Regions from separate parts of the Sphingobacterium sp. LZ11T8 genome, predicted to be linked through region 1. Evidence: riboswitches for the same ligand, from Rfam matches in the RefSeq annotation. Region 1 holds a riboswitch; each other region holds the start of a gene.
The links. A riboswitch is a leader RNA that binds a small molecule or an ion and turns the genes downstream of it on or off. The one in region 1 is predicted to bind thiamine pyrophosphate.
Positions count from the first base shown of each region.

Region 2: linked by a shared signal. The riboswitch ahead of thiS (sulfur carrier protein ThiS) and the one ahead of thiM (hydroxyethylthiazole kinase) in region 1 are both predicted to bind thiamine pyrophosphate.
Region 3: linked by a shared signal. The riboswitch ahead of pnuC (nicotinamide riboside transporter PnuC) and the one ahead of thiM (hydroxyethylthiazole kinase) in region 1 are both predicted to bind thiamine pyrophosphate.
Region 4: linked by a shared signal. The riboswitch ahead of NLF99_RS13895 (TonB-dependent receptor) and the one ahead of thiM (hydroxyethylthiazole kinase) in region 1 are both predicted to bind thiamine pyrophosphate.

Region 1 is NZ_JANBZY010000003.1:99,430-103,646, forward strand. Features, by position in the region: gene NLF99_RS08620 (toll/interleukin-1 receptor domain-containing protein) at 1-427, shown strand, start outside; gene NLF99_RS08625 (NAD-binding protein) at 431-2,119, shown strand; TPP riboswitch at 2,167-2,259, shown strand; gene thiM (hydroxyethylthiazole kinase) at 2,317-3,126, shown strand; gene thiE (thiamine phosphate synthase) at 3,110-3,742, shown strand; gene thiD (bifunctional hydroxymethylpyrimidine kinase/phosphomethylpyrimidine kinase) at 3,739-4,217, shown strand, end outside.
Region 2 is NZ_JANBZY010000004.1:312,507-316,723, reverse strand. Features, by position in the region: gene NLF99_RS11880 (DMT family transporter) at 1-533, opposite strand, end outside; gene NLF99_RS11875 (hypothetical protein) at 755-1,495, shown strand; TPP riboswitch at 1,597-1,695, shown strand; gene thiS (sulfur carrier protein ThiS) at 1,761-1,967, shown strand; gene thiC (phosphomethylpyrimidine synthase ThiC) at 1,987-3,798, shown strand; gene NLF99_RS11860 (thiamine phosphate synthase) at 3,795-4,217, shown strand, end outside.
Region 3 is NZ_JANBZY010000010.1:87,043-91,259, reverse strand. Features, by position in the region: gene NLF99_RS18390 (DUF4302 domain-containing protein) at 1-507, shown strand, start outside; gene NLF99_RS18385 (acyl-CoA dehydrogenase) at 560-1,636, opposite strand; gene pnuC (nicotinamide riboside transporter PnuC) at 1,637-2,209, opposite strand; TPP riboswitch at 2,297-2,434, opposite strand; gene NLF99_RS18375 (malate:quinone oxidoreductase) at 2,440-3,936, opposite strand.
Region 4 is NZ_JANBZY010000005.1:308,823-313,039, reverse strand. Features, by position in the region: gene NLF99_RS13910 (lipopolysaccharide biosynthesis protein) at 1-803, opposite strand, end outside; gene NLF99_RS13905 (acylphosphatase) at 806-1,087, opposite strand; gene NLF99_RS13900 (amidohydrolase family protein) at 1,123-2,286, opposite strand; TPP riboswitch at 2,454-2,584, shown strand; gene NLF99_RS13895 (TonB-dependent receptor) at 2,642-4,217, shown strand, end outside.

The sequences.
Region 1 (4,217 bases):
GGTCAGCATGTCCAAAGACCAATTGGCTAGAGATTTGGAGAAATTCTATGGTAAAAAATATGACAATGAAACCGGAGCAATCCTGAACTATATTGATACGACCGGCACCTATGACACCTGGTATTTTGAAGATCCATTCGTCAGGTCAGTATCCCCTAGCTCCAACGTCAAGATTACCGATATCTTGAAGAAAAACTACCCTATCCAAAATGAGGCGAACCTTCAATTGTTGGCAGTGACCTATGACTACCATCCGTTGGCCAGGGCTATGGTTGCCAATTATTTCAGCAGTAAGCCTGAAACGAAATTGATAGGTCAGCGTATGGTTGACATTACAGAAAAACAATTGATCAAGATCAAGAACAAAGAACTGAAATCTGAAGTTGAAACGCTCCTAAAAGAAGCAAAACAGAACTTAAGCAAATAAAGAATGAATTTGACAAGAAGACAAAAAGGTCTATTGGGAATAGCATTTGTATGCTTTTTGATAATATTATCTTGGATCGGTTTATCCAAGTTCTTTCCTGAGAGCAACTCCTTGAGGTACCTACCTGATCGGATTTACCGCATCATCAAAATCGTATTCGGTGGCGACCCTTCAGGTTCAGGCCTAGAAGCTGAAAATGTACCCTGGGAATTGATCCTAGCTAAGATATGTGCCATTGGCATTCTGCTTTTCGGTGCCTACAAGATTATTCAAAAGGTATTCTCCGAACAGTTCAATCTCTTAAAGGCTTCTTTCAAACAGAACCATGTCATCTCTGTGGGTATCTCAAAAAAAGGTAGGCAACTTTTTCAAAGCCTAAAGGAAGACTATAAGCAAAAAGGAATTGCCATTGAAAAGGAAACAGAGCATGCCGACATCAATTCTGTAAAAAAACAGGGCCACTTAGTGATTATCGGAAATGCCGAAGAAGAAAGTACCCTACTGGAAGCAGGGATCAAACGCGCCTCTTCCCTGATCGTCTTCCTAGAAAATGAGCAAACCGTAATTGAAATCATTGAATCTGTTCAAGATATCTACGATAGATCAAAATGTCAGAACGACTTGCATTGCTTTTTACATATCAGCAACCCAAGGTTGATCGACTTGGTCAAGAACACCGGAATCCATTTAGATAACAACCAAATCCAACTTCGATTCTTCAACATCCACAAGATGTTGGCAAGGCAGTTTTTTTCGCAATTTCCAATAGATCTACAGCGATCCGGTAAGGAACTTTCCGATATCAATAAAATCGTATTTTTAGGCTATGGGGATTTCGCAAAAGCCATGTTGGTCCAAGCCATGAGGATTTTCCATATTTCTGTCGAAAATGACCTGAAAATTGCTGTTTATTCCGAGCAAGCTGAAAAAGACAGGAATTACTTCAACGAGCAATATCCTAAAGCCAATAAGATTTTTCCTATTGAATTCCATAATTTTCAAGGAACCTACAATGAGCTGGTATCTAGGGAGGAATTATTGGATAAAGGCAATGAAACTTTGTTCATTACTGCTTTCGACCAGGACCAAACTAATCTCAATACCGCTTTGGAACTCTTGGACAAAACCCAGAATAGTAAATTCCCGATCTATGTGCTCAATGCTGAAGGAAAAGGTTTGCGGAAGTTGATCCGCTATTCGGAAGAAAGCGATAGGATAAAATTCTTTGGTCAGATGGAAGATATCTGTAACCTTGAATTTATCACGGGCAATAAATTGGACAAATTAGCCCAGGCCATCCATGATGATTATAGAAAATTACTTTCCGGTACCAGTTCAGAAAGTGCCCGATACACTTCTGATTGGTTAACCCTGAGCGAAGATGCAAAAGATGCCAGCCGAGCGCAGGCAGACCATATTCCCTATAAGTTTTTATTGACCCATAAAGAATGGCCAGTAAACCAGCCGGATGCAATAGCTTTCAGTGAGGATGAAGTGGAAACCTTGGCCATTATCGAGCATAACCGCTGGATGGCACACCGATATATCAATGGTTGGGACTATGGAGAAGTACGAAATGATGAGCTTAAATTCCACCCTTCCCTGATTCCTTGGGAAATCTTGAGCGAAAGTGAAAAACAGAAAGATCGAGACACCATCCTTAGAATTAAGATTCTTTTGAACGAAAAATAAAGCTATAGCCCAAGAATTTGTCTTTGCAGATTGTTTGGGCTATATTTGATTGGCTTTAGGGGTATTCTAATAGGAATTGAGACAGACCCTTTGAACCTGATACGGTTAAAACCGTCGTAGGGAAAAGCAAAATTGCTTGGCAAACCTAATTGCCTATTCCCTCCCTTCAGCCATTATTGTTTTTAATTTTTCAAATAATGGAAAACGACATTTATCATTTATTGACTCAAGTCCGAGAAAAATCTCCACTCGTTCAAAACATTACAAATTTTGTGGTCATGAACAATACCGCAAATGCCCTTCTGGCACTTGGTGCATCTCCAATTATGGTCCATGCCGAAGAGGAATTAGAGGAAGTCCTCAGTTTCTGCAATGCCCTTGTCATCAACATCGGTACCCTAAGCAAACCATGGGCAGAAAATATGATCCTGGCCACAAAGCTGGCCAACAAATTAGCTAAACCTTGGGTATTGGATCCGGTTGGTGCAGGTATCTCTACCCTACGCAATGAAACGCTAAAATCTCTATTGGAATTAAAACCAACGGTCATTCGTGGGAATGCTTCGGAAATTATCGCCCTTCAGAACTTTAACAATAAAAGTGCTAAAGGTGTGGACAGCACCCAATCAAGCAGCTCGGCCCTAGATGCCGGAAAGTTACTGCAAGAGGAAACGGGATCCATAGTTTGTATTTCCGGTGCCACTGATTATGTCATTTCAAAGAATGAAATCACCGAAATCAAAAACGGCACCTCCGTGATGACCAAGGTAACTGGAATGGGCTGTACGGCTTCCGCAATTACCGCAGCATTCATTGGCTTAGCAAAAGACCCCTACCAAGAAGCTGTCGCTGGTATTGCCATCACTAGTCTTGCAGGCGAATTGGCTGCCAAAATATCGAAAGGCCCAGGTAGCCTTCAGCTCAATTTTTATGACATCCTTTACAATCTTGCCAAAGAACAGATTTTAGGTAACCTAAAACTAAAAAAATATGCCAATCCATCCTGATTTCCCCTATCCCCTTTATTTGGTGATTTCAGAAAAAGATTGTGTTAAAATGAATTGGCTGCAAGTTGCGGAAGAAGCCATATTTGGCGGGGTGGATATCATTCAATTGCGTGAAAAAGAACTCAGCCATACGGAATATTTGAACAAGGCAAAGGCACTGAAAAAAATTACAGACCAATACCAGATTCCTCTGATCATCAACGATGCTCCTGAAATTGCAGTTGAAATCCAAGCTTGGGGCGTTCATGTTGGCCTTTCGGATACACAGCCCCTGGACATAGCTGAAAAATATGGAGATATCCTGAAAATTGGCTGGTCATTGGAATACCAAGATCAACTGGAAAGTCCTCAAATGGACCCAACCCATCATCTGGGGCTCAGCCCTATTTTTAAAACAGCGACAAAGACCAATACTGTGACCACTTGGGGTATTCACGGTATACAAGAAATAAAACTAAAAACCGATAAACCGCTGATCGCTATCGGTGGTATGAAGCAGGACAATGCTGGACAGGCATTTCAAGCTGGCGCAAATTCCATTGCTGTCGTTTCTGCAATTTGCGGCAGTTCAGACCCAAGAAAAGCAGCCGAACTGTTGAAAGGATTATTAAAATGAAAGAAAACAAAAAATATAAAGTACCAACTGTTCTCAGTATAGCGGGCTTTGATGGCAGCGGTGGTGCCGGCATCCAAGCTGACACCAAAACCATTTCATCCCTAGGCTGCTATGCCATGAATGTTTTGACGGCATTGCCGGTACAAAATACCCAAGGGGTGAAGAACATTTTCGACATCCCTGTTGAGGCTGTAAAGGAGCAATTAGATTGTCTCTTTGAAGATATCTATCCCGACAGCATCAAAATAGGGATGGTACATAATAGCAAATTGGTCGAAACCATTGCTAATTCCCTGAAAGATTATAAAGGCAGTATCGTCTTTGACCCGGTTATGGTTTCCACTAGCGGACATCGGCTGATCCATGAAGAAACCATAGCGGCCATTAAAGAACTATTGTTTCCGATAGCCCAAATCATTACCCCTAATCTTGATGAAGTTTCCGTATTGGTGGGTAGAGAAATCAGCAGCGTACA
Region 2 (4,217 bases), on a different contig from region 1:
GTAGTAACTGCCTGTTTACCCTCCATAACTTTGGAAAGCTTGGCCCCCATCAGGATATACACGGCCCAGAAGACCCCTGCAAGCAAGGCTAATCCCAATCCTATCGGATCGATGCCATTGCTCTTCCAAGGAACGATCAGTAAAATTCCTGTCAAAGCCAATACTGCCCAGATGACATCTGTCCATTTCTTTGATAGGACAAAGGCCAAGAACAGAGGTCCTACGAATTCAATGGTAACACCTAAGCCCAATGGGATTCTTTGGATGGCCATATAAAAAATGAGGTTCATGACGGCAATGCCGATTCCGTAAAGGCCACAGTACATCCATTGTTGCTTGTTGAAGGTACGTAGCTTCGGCCTATTAATCGCATAGAGCAGAATGGCAGATAAGCCAATCCTCAAGGTTGTTGTCGCAATGGGACCAATGGCCGGAAACAACTGCTTCGCGAATGATGCTCCCCCTTGCACACAGATCATGGATAAGATGGCAGCAGCAACAGCAATATTGGTGTTTCGGATTTTGGCAAACATGGTCAATCGCTCTTTTTAAAATTGAATCCAAAAATAGCCTTTCATTTTTAGTAAACAGGCGAAATGAGAATAATTAATTCCCCAAACGACTTCCTGTATTTAATTTTCTTAACCAATATGTTAAATATAGTTATTACTGTCATTCTAAGCCTTTAGATTTAGTAAATTAGACTAGATGAATTATTTTCACCTAAAGAAAATGAAAGCTTAATATTAGAGCTATGGCATTAAAACCGATTATTATTTCCTTCCTTTTGTTCCTTTATAGTTTGGTGGCATTTTCCCAAGCTCAAAAGAGGTATACCGGCACAGTTTACTCCAGTGACAGCAGTCTGTTGATCAAAAATGTGGATGTCATTAACCAAAGAACAAAACAAACGCTGCGATCAGATTTTGATGGTTCCTTTGGCATCGATGCCCGCCCGTCTGATAGCATAACCTTTGTCCATCCGCATTGGAATAGCCTCAGTATCTTGGCTGAAGATCTAAAGCAGCATGTTTTCCTACAGAAAAAATCCATCGTGCTAGAAGAGATCGTCGTCATGGGGAATACCAAAGCTGCAAAGCTGAAGGAACTGGAAAGCATGAAAAAAGATATCAACGTTAAAGGGGGACTATATTACTCCGGTGAACCACCATGGTACCTGCTTCTACCCTTTGGCATGCCAACCGTTACTTACTTCTACGAAAAATTCAGTAAATCTGGTAGAAACGCGAGAAGGTTCAATGCTTTTATGCAACAAGAAATCAAAAATATGGAAGTGGACCAAATCTTCAACAAAGCAAGCATCAGCGATATTATCCCCATGGACGATGAAGAGCTGGAACAGTTTATGGTGGAATATAGACCTGATTTCGAAACTGCCCAATATTGGACCAGCTATGACCTGCATGTGTATATCAAGAAATATTACAAAGAATTTAAAGAGAAAAACCCTGCTGAAAGATTGATCCTAAAGTAGTTCTAGGGATTGCTTAAGGTTTCTTCTCGGTAAAGAAGCAACCTGTAAATTGTATTATAATCACAAATAATTTCTTTTAGTTAACTCATTTAGCTAACTTGCCTACGCTTTAGGGGTGTCTGCATTAATTGCAGGCTGAGATTTTACCCTTATAACCTGATCTAGATCATACTAGCGTAGGGAAAAGTAAAATGTCATTCATGGGTGCGTCCTGTACCTAAAGTAGACATTCCTAAAGCATTAATGCTTAAATAACTATTCAGGAATGTTACTTATTATCAATAATCAGACAAAACAGTACAAGAGATCTCCATTTACCTTGGAGGAATTAATGGATTTGGAGCTTAAAGGCAAAACCAAAGGTGTTGCTGTTGCCCTAAATAACCAAGTCATCCCTAGAGACAAATGGTCGGATACCTTATTGACTGATACTGATTCTATCCTAATCATAACCGCAACTCAAGGCGGATAACCCTTAAATATTTGAAGACATGACAGAACAAAAGATTACAACCAATGCTTTTCCAAATTCCAAAAAGGTTTATATTCCAGGTAACCTATACCCTATCCAAGTTGCAATGCGTGAAATATCCCTGAGCCCAACCAAGCTGAGCAAGGATGGTCTTGAAATAAACCCTCCTGTTACGATTTATGATACTTCTGGTCCATATACGGATGTGAATTCTGAAATCGATATCCGTAAAGGCCTGGACAGGATCAGGGAACAATGGATTTTAGACCGCAACGATGTTGAGATTCTGGATGGCATCAGTTCGGAGTACGGACAAAAAAGGCTCCATGACCCAAGCTTGGATGAATTGCGGTTTTCTTACAATCATAAACCGAAAAGAGCAGCAGATGGACAAAATGTAACCCAACTGCACTATGCTAAGAAAGGGATCATCACTGCAGAAATGGAATATGTTGCCATTCGTGAGAACCAAAGAATTGAACAATTACAGTCCGCTACGAAGGGAATAGCTGAACAACATAAGGGCGAAAGCTTTGGTGCAAATACGCCAAAACGGATCAGTCCTGATTTTGTGCGGGATGAAATCGCAGCCGGAAGGGCAATCATTCCAAATAATATTAACCATCCGGAAAGTGAACCTATGATCATTGGCCGTAATTTCTTGGTGAAGATCAACGCCAATATCGGAAACAGCGCTGTAAGTTCCAGTATCGAAGAGGAAGTGGAGAAAGCAGTCTGGGCATGCCGATGGGGTGCAGACACGATCATGGACCTCTCTACCGGAAAGAACATCCATGAAACCCGCGAGTGGATTATCCGAAATTCTCCAGTACCAATAGGTACAGTTCCTATCTATCAAGCTTTAGAAAAAGTTAAAGGTGTGCCGGAAGATCTGACCTGGGAGATTTTCAAGGATACCCTCATTGAGCAAGCAGAACAGGGTGTTTCCTACTTTACGATACATGCGGGTGTCCTGTTGAGATATATCCATTTAACGGCGAAAAGGGTAACAGGAATTGTTTCTAGAGGTGGTTCTATTATGGCTAAGTGGTGCCTATACCATCATAAAGAGAATTTCCTGTATACGCATTTTGAGGAGATATGCGAAATCATGAAAAAGTATGATGTAGCCTTCTCTTTAGGTGATGGATTAAGACCAGGCTCTATTGCCGATGCCAACGATGAGGCTCAATTTGCAGAATTGGAAACCTTAGGAGAACTGACTAAAATAGCTTGGAAGCATGATGTTCAGGTGATGATAGAAGGTCCGGGACATGTCCCTATGCACATGATCAAAGAGAACATGGAAAAGCAATTGGAAGAATGTGATGAGGCTCCATTTTATACCTTAGGCCCATTGACAACGGATATTGCACCCGGCTATGACCATATCACTTCAGCTATTGGAGCTGCAATGATCGGCTGGTACGGTTGTGCTATGCTGTGCTATGTTACACCAAAAGAACACTTAGGCCTTCCCAATAAAAAAGACGTTAAGGACGGTGTAATCACCTATAAACTTGCTGCCCATGCTGCAGATTTGGCCAAAGGACACCCTGGCGCCCAATACAGAGACAATGCATTGAGCAAAGCGAGATTCGAATTCAGATGGGAGGACCAATTTAACCTTTCACTCGATCCTGATACCGCAAGAGAGTTTCATGACGAAACTTTACCTGCAGATGCAGCAAAGGTGGCTCATTTCTGTTCGATGTGCGGCCCTAAATTCTGTTCCATGAAAATAACGCAAGAGATCAGGGAGGCAACCGAAGAAAGGATGTTGGAAAAATCGAAGGAATTTATTGAAAGTGGAAAAGAAATATACCTATGATCATAGTCGTTTCTCCAAACAGCAATTATCCTAACGAACCATTGCATGTCAACAACATGTTAGATAATGGATTGGAGCTATTTCATTTCAGGAAATATGCCTCATCGGATGACCTGGCTTTGGAGTATTTGGACAATATTGATGTTTGTCAAAGAAAGAAAATCGTACTTCACTCCCACCATCACCTTGCGACTGAGTTTATGGAAATTGAGCGTCTGCATTTCAATAGTTATGATCGGATAAGAGGGAAGCAATTGGAGTATAATGGTAATTACATCTTATCGACCTCCACGCATTCTATTCAGGAATTCAATGAATTGAACAAGACTTGGTCTTACGCCTTTCTTAGCCCTATTTTTCAGAGTATCTCAAAGCCTGGACACGGTATTTCGAACAATGTTTTTGAAGATATTGAACTA
Region 3 (4,217 bases), on a different contig from region 1:
AGTTCTAAAGATGGCATAAATATCTCGAATGTCGGCAAACCACAAGTTTACGACATAAAAACAGCAAAGGAATTTACCATTGCCGGCACGAAAATTTTATGGTGGACATCTTCTCAAGGCTTTGGAAAGCGAAATCAACCTGATATTGCAGGCTTTCAAAAACTACCAAACTTCACTTCGTTTACTCTTGTGCCAAATTATGATTATAATGAGCAATATAAAACCTATTTCTGGTTTATGGCTATTGGTTTAAGAGGGGCCACAGCTGGTAGTAACCATGGACCTGTAGCTAGATTTGGAGATAATGGTATCCTTAGGTTTATTCCATTTTTGGAAGGCATCCCCTCTACTAACCCTGCAATACTCCGAGCCATGAATATCACTACAAGTTATATCTATAACCCTAATGGGTTTTATATCATTAAAACTGGTCTTGGTTATACGATAGTCGATGCAACAGATGGATTAACTTGGGCATACTTCCAAGATAACGCTGATGTATCTTAGATTTATTTTACCAACTCCCTAGATATTATTCCTTTTAGGGAGTTGTTTTATCCTACCACACATTCAACAAACTATGCTGACTTGCCGTAAATAAATTCCGAAATACGATATTCAATTCATTTTCCTTTTGCGCTGCTCTGATTCCCAACAAAGGCAATATCTCGGCACAATCCATACGCACATCTTTTGCAATTTCTCTCGATAATTCTCCAATTTTCAAATACAGATCCGCCTCAACCTCTTTCCCTTTACTGGCATTTTGCCATAGCTCAACAGCATAAGCCTTCACCTGGCCTACCTTCCCTTCAAATTTTGTGCGTAATTGATCCAGCTGTTTAAACCTAGTTTTACTATGTTTCTCCGCCCAATGGCTATCTTTTGATTTCTCGAAATAATACTTTTCGCACAGGTCTAAAAACCGCTTGAACATACCTACATAATTCACCAATAGGGTCAATTCTGCAAATGGCATAAAAGGAATATTAAAAAGGGTCGAATTAGACTGTTTAGCTTTAGGATCAAGTACAAAAGCATTTTCCTTGGGCACTTTCAGGTCCTGAAAGGAAAAGGAATGGCTCGCGGTACATTCCAACCCTATGGTATCCCAATCATAATGGATGAGTACATCATCCTTTGGGACCAGGAAGGAAAAATATAAATTCTCGCCTGATTCATTTTTCAGTACCTCTCCATTATTAATGATTTCAGCATTGAAAGTGAAATGGGTTAAATGAGGAGCACCGGTGGCATAGTTCCAATAACCAGAAACCACAAAATATTCTCCAGCATCAATTGCCTTCCCTCCGACTCTTCCGCTGCCTCCCAAACAGATCTTGGGATCAGACCAGAGGCTTTTGGCAAATTCAGGTTGTATAAAGCCTGCAAACATATTCGCACCAGCACATAAGGTTACCGTCCAGGCCAATCCGCCATCCCAATAAGCCAGCTCTTCCAATAAGTCCAAGCCTTCTGGAAAGGACATTTCCAAGCCGTTTAATGTTTTCGGAACCCAAAGATTAAACCAGTTGTTTTGGTACACAAGGTCAAGTTGCTCTTTCGTAAGCGCCTTATTCTTGATTCCTTCGGCCTGTAATTCCTTTATGATCTGAATTTGTTCTGATATCAACATTTAATTGTCTGTATTTAATTCTAATTTTTGGATTTTCATGATTCGTTTCCAATTTAGGTAACCGAAAATGGCAACTATAAATAGAAACGTGGTCAGTGCTGCGAATAGGTAAAGGTCTTTATGGATCAAAAGTGGTACGGCAAAAAGGTTACTGATATTGAGCAAGATCCAATTTTCAATTTTTCTTTTCGCCAAAAGCCACATACCAGCCCAGGCTGTGGAGGTCACCCAAGCATCCCAAATAGGCACATCGGAATTGGTAATGCTGCGAAGCAAAAAGTAAAAGATCAAGAAACCTCCAAATACGATGCTGAGGACGGTAACCCATTCTTGCTTAGTCGAATGGGTAATGGGCTGTTCCTTTGCGGTCTTATTGCTTATCCAAAACCACCAGCCATAGATACTCATGACCAAATAATAGATTTGTAAAGCAATTTCAGCATATAGCCCGGCATTGTACAGAACCAGCATCCCAGTCGTAATCCCCATTATCCCAAACAGGTAATTGGATACCTTATTGTTCTTGGACAATAGGACTTGGATAATGCCACAGATCACAGAAAACCTTTCCAACCAGGACGTTTGCTGCAATGTTTGAATAATGTTATTAAAGATTTCCTCCAATTTCGCTGAATGGTATAAGCACTTATGGAGATAAGGGAAAGGATCTTTGTTTATTCCTACGCCAGCATTACCTGGATCAGGTTCATTCCGATCAAAACCGGAATTGGGTATCATCTCAGCCTAAAAATATGTCCCGTCATAAACGGGACATATTCAGCACCCCATAAGTATTGTGAATATTATTTATCGATCTGCAAAATTGCAGAGGTACGATTTCTTGTTGATTGACACAGCTCGGCGTCATCATTTAACTTCTTGCCCCAAGATGGGATCATCTCACGCAATTTCTTACGGTAAGAATCAGATTTTGCACGGTCAGGGAAACATCTTTTCAATAAGTTGATCATGATTGCTACTGAAGTTGATGCACCTGGTGAAGCGCCCAATAAGGCAGCAATGGATCCATCGGCACTGGAAACTACCTCAGTTCCGAACTCCAAGATACCACCATGTTTAGGGTCTTTTTTGATAACCTGTACACGTTGGCCAGCTTTTTCGATTTCCCAATCTTCCAATTTAGCGGTTGGCATAAATTGTTTCAGGGAATCTAATTTGTCCTGAGGTTTTTTCATCACCTCGGTGATCAAATATTTAGTCAATGGTAGGTTATCCAATCCTGCCGATAACATCGGACGGATATTGGAAAGTTTAATGGATGCCGGCAAGTCGAAATAAGATCCTTTTTTCAAGAATTTGGTCGAGAAACCTGCATAAGGACCGAACAACAGAGCTTGTTTTCCATCGATATAACGGGTATCCAAATGCGGAACCGACATCGGAGGAGCACCTACTGATGCCTTTCCATAAACCTTGGCATGGTGTTGCTTGATGATCTCTTCATTATTGCATCTCAACCATTGTCCTCCAACAGGGAAACCACCATAGCCTTTAGCTTCAGGGATTCCCGATTTCTCCAACAACAATAAAGAGTGTCCACCTGCACCGATGAAAACAAACTTAGCCAAGATTTCTCTCTTCTTGCCTGTTTTCAAATCTTTAACTTCTACTTCCCATCTACCATCATCCTCACGGTCAATATCTTTAACTTCTTGGTTCAAGGACAACTTGATATTGTCTTTTCCATCCAAGTAAGTAATCAAATCTCTGGTCAAAGCACCGAAGTTCACATCAGTACCGATATCCATTTTTGTAGCAGCAATAGCCTCATCAGCTGACCTGCCTTCCATCATCAAGGGAACCCATTCATTCAACAAAGTTTTATCCTCGGTATACTCCATACCTTTGAATAGATTTTGTTTGGTCATGGTCTCAAATCTGGTCTTCAAGAACTGCACATCTCTATCGCCAAAAACGGCCGACATATGCGGAACGCGGCGGATAAAATGATTAGGGTTCTTGATAATATTCTTCTCTACTAGGTAAGACCAAAACTGCTTGGAAATCTCATATTGTTCAGCAATACTGATTGCCTTATCAATTTTCACACTTCCATCAGGCTGCTCTGGTGTATAGTTTAGTTCACAAAGTGCCGAGTGACCTGTACCGGCATTATTCCACGCATCTGAACTCTCTGCAGCAACAACATCCAAACGCTCGATAATCTCAATATTAATATCTGGACTCAGCTCATTAATTAACGTACCTAACGTCGCGCTCATGATGCCTCCACCAATCAGAACGACGTCAACCTCCGTTTTTTTTGTTTTCTTACCCATGGTTTTTAAATGAAATACAAAATTAATATTCGCTTTATATTATAGCGAATAAATTTGTCAGAAACATTTCAAATAATTGTGATTTTATCAATAAACACCTATTCCCTTATTCAAATCTACCATAATCCTATTTTTTTAGATTTCTGAGTGTTAAAAAGGGGTGGTTTTGGATTAGACAGGCTCACCCGCCGGAGGTTTGAACCAGGATGAAAGGGATAAGAGGATAGGCCAAGATCTGGGGAAGAACCAGGATTGAATGGATGGGAGGATAGACCAAGATC
Region 4 (4,217 bases), on a different contig from region 1:
CCTTGCTCTCCTGGCACCAACCGCGGGAACATGATCTTATCCAGATTTTCATTGATAATAAAGGAGATATTGGCAATCAAGATCGGGAAAGAATAGCTCAGCATACTCTTGATCAGCTTATTGTCCAGTCGGAATCTAAATCCAGCAATCTGCGGAATCAACAATAGTAAAGTAACCAGACTGGCCATTAAATTGGCAATAAACACATTACCTAACCAGCCTTCACGAAACCAACCTGCACTGAATTCCCTGAAAAATTCCGAGTTCTTGTTCCATTCTGGCAACCATGCCAACAAGGTAAAATTGACAGTGATAAAGACCAAGATGTTGATCAGTTTTACCAAACCATATCGAATTGGCCTCCCCCCTGCTCTCAGTTTGGCAAAAGGCACTACTGCGATCGCATCGGCAGCAATGATCAGCGCAAAGAACTTGACGTACAGAATATAATCAGGTACATTTTCTCCCTCACTTAAAAAATGGGCAATGGGCTCTGTAAAAGTGAACACAGACAAAAGGAAAATTGCTGTGGTAAATAGGGTAATCAAGAAACTATTGTCGAATACACGATCTTTATCAGCGTCCTCCTTTTGCAGATAACGGAAAAAAGTCGTTTCCATTCCAAATGCTATGACAGCATTCAGCAGGGAAGCATATGAAAAAAGATTGGTGAAAACTCCGTACACGGAGGTACGAAACTTCCCTGTAAAGAAAGGGGTCATCAAGAACCCAAGCATTCGGGATAAGATGGTCGAGAGACCATAGATCATCGTATCGCTGACAAATTTCTTAACTACCGACACGCTTATTTGATTTTCTTAACGACTTCGAAATTGCGGAATCCCTTGATTTCATTGGATTCTTCATATTCCACATGGACAACTTCAGCATGTTCAGGCCCCTCCTGACAAAAGTCTATTAAAGACTCTAGGGCGAAAACATCGCCCTCAGCTTCTATATAAACAGATCCATCAGGTTTGTTCATCACAAAACCTTTTACCTTCAATTGGTCAGCAACAGCTTTTGTCGAAGCCCTGAAAAAGACTCCTTGAACTTTACCTTGAACCTTAATATTCCAATGTTTCATGAATACAAAGGTAAAAGAAGAAATAGAATTAGAAACTATCTAATTCTTCTAACCTTAACTTTCGGGTTCAGTTTGAATGTATCCATTCCTTCCAATAACACCAAGCCTGGTTTCTTGCCTACTTCCAAAGACCCTAATTCGCTTTCTAGGTTCAATGCTTTAGCACCGTTCAAGGTAGCCCATTTGATAGTCTCATTGAAGTCCAAATCCGGAAACTCTTGGTGGATAACCTTTAATTCCTCTAAAATATCCAATGTATCGTTTGACGCTAAACTGTCGGTACCAATCACGATGTCATGGCCTCCCAACAAGAAATTGTCGATTTTAGGAATTCTATCTTCAATATATAAGTTGGCTTTTGGACAGAAACAGAAATAAACCGATCTACCCATTCTATCCACAAAATCCAGGTCCTTAATCGAAGTATATGTATTGTGCACTAGGATCAATTTATTCTTGCTAGGGATATAGGGCAAAAATGATTGCAGGGAGTTTCTAGCTTGGGCCCTAAAATCTTCCATCACCATGTCCATCTTCTTGAAAAACTCCAAGAACTCGCCTTTTTTATAACGGAAAAGCTTGTTCTCTTCATCACTTTCCTGATTGTGGATACTGATGATATTATCTTCGCTGATTGCTTTTTTCAAGGTCTTAAATAAGAATTTAGAACCAGAATAAGGCGCGTGAGGGGTGATTGAGGAATGTTTGTAATCAAAATGGAACTCAATTTCCTTAGCATTGTCGATTCTTGTAACAACATCTTCCTTATTGGTTGCCATTACTTCAACAAAAGTATGGTATTTGATAGGGCTATTTTCCTTGATCTTAGCGGTAACTGCTGAGTTCACGTGGTCGCCGACAGCTTGGATTCCGTTTTCATACATCATTTTGTCAGCTTCTTCCATGGCAGCTTCCAACTTGCTTTCATGGTTTCCGCGTTCGTTGATTACATTAGAAAGGAAGTTAGGTAATCCTGTACTTCTAGGCACAACACCTAATAAATGGGAAAGTTCTAGATGACAATGAGCATTTACAAATCCAGGAATTAAAGCTCCTTTGAATTGTTCCACTAAATTTTCATCTATTTCACCTGGATTGAAAACACCTTTCACAATCCCTTGATCATCCATCGCGACTACCCCCTTTTTAATAGCAGGCCCGGCAACAGGAAACACAACATCAGCAGCGTAATACTTCATAAGAAATTAATAGTTCCGTTTTTTTAAAGTTAGCGTAATTTGCCCATTGATGGCAATGCAGGCAATTTACAAAAAAATACCATCAGTTTAACTAATAAAATAATAATTACGAATTTGTTACAATAATATTTAAATTTTGTTTTATTTATCCAAAAGGCTAGCTTTGCGCTATCGAATAGGGGTGCCTTGTTGAAAAACACGAACAAAGGCTGAGATTATACCCTGTATTTCAAGTGATTACAAGAAATACATACCTGATCTGGATAATGCCAGCGTAGGGAAAGGGCGGTTAAATAGAACTTGTTGTGACCCCTTACAGCAAGAAAGTTTAACTCTTTAAAACATTTTTTTTATTATGTTTAACAAGCTTTGGGCAACTTTAGCCTTATGTTTGCTAGTACTTGCGAGCTTTGCTCAACAAAACTTCACTGTTAGGGTTTTAGACAAATCTGGAGCACCTGCAGATGCCGCAACTGTGTCCATCGACGGACAATCCAAATCCACCAATAAAGACGGAATTGTCGTTTTTGACAATCTAAGCACAGGCTTTCATGACTTAAAAATTTCTTTTATTGGTTATAAATCCGAGATTTTAAGAATAAATCCGAAAAATCAAGCTAATTTTTCCATTCAATTAAAAGACAACGTGTATGAATTCGAGGAAGTTTATGTAACAGCAACACGTGCGAAAGAAAATTCCGCGACTACTTTTAAAACCATCAATAAGGAAGACATCAAGAAAAACAACCTCGGACAGGATATTCCATATCTCCTGGACCAAACCCCTGGCGTCGTTATAGGTTCTGATGCCGGTGCTGGAATCGGATATACAAATATGACTATCCGTGGATCCGACAATGAACGTATCAATGTCACTTTGAATGGTATCCCATTGAACAACCCCGAAAGCATGGGATCCTTCTTTGTAAACCTTCCTGATTTTGCCTCAAGTACAGAGAGCATTCAGATTCAACGTGGTATCGGAACATCGACCAATGGCCCTGCTGCTTTTGGAGCCTCTTTAAACTTCCAGACCGACGCCCTGGAAACAAAGCCCTACCTAGAGTTCAACAACTCCTTTGGTTCCTATAATTCTTGGAAAAACACCCTAAAAGCTGGGTCAGGACTGATCAGCAATAAATTCGCATTTAATGCTAGGTTATCTAGGATCTCTTCGGATGGCTATGTAGATAGAGCTTCCTCCAATTTAAAATCTTTTTATGTTGATGCAGGAATGTATACTGATAAACATACCTTGAAAGCCACTGTGTTCTCAGGTAAGGAAAAAACTTACCAAGCTTGGTACGGCCTTGCCGAACCATTATTCACTGGCAATAAAGAAAGGATTGAGGAGTACGCCGATAACCTTTGGTTGTTCGACCAAGAGCGTGAGAGATTCTTAAATGGAGATCGAAAATACAACTACTATACTTACGACAATCAGACGGACAACTATACGCAGACGCATGCCCATCTGAATTACTCCTACCGCCCTTCTGAAAAAATGACCTTCAATACGGCGCTTCACTATACCCGCGGTGCAGGATATTATGAAGAATTCAGACCATTGGATGGACTAGACCATTATGGAATTGATCCAGTAGTGGCAAACGGCAATACAATTAAAGATACCGATTTGATAAGGAGAAGGTGGTTGGACAATCATTTCTATGGCTTGACCTATTCCCTGCTCTATAAGCCATCCAACAACCTGAACTTCACTTTCGGTGGTGCTTACAACCAATACAAAGGCGATCACTATGGAGAAGTAATTTGGGCAGATCAAGTCCCACAGGATAAACTCAATGACAGATACTACTTTAGCCATGCCAATAAAAATGACTTCAACTTTTACGCAAAGGCAGATTATAGAGTAGAAAACTTCCTTTTCAATCTGGATGTCCAGTACAGGAACATTGTTTATAATGGAA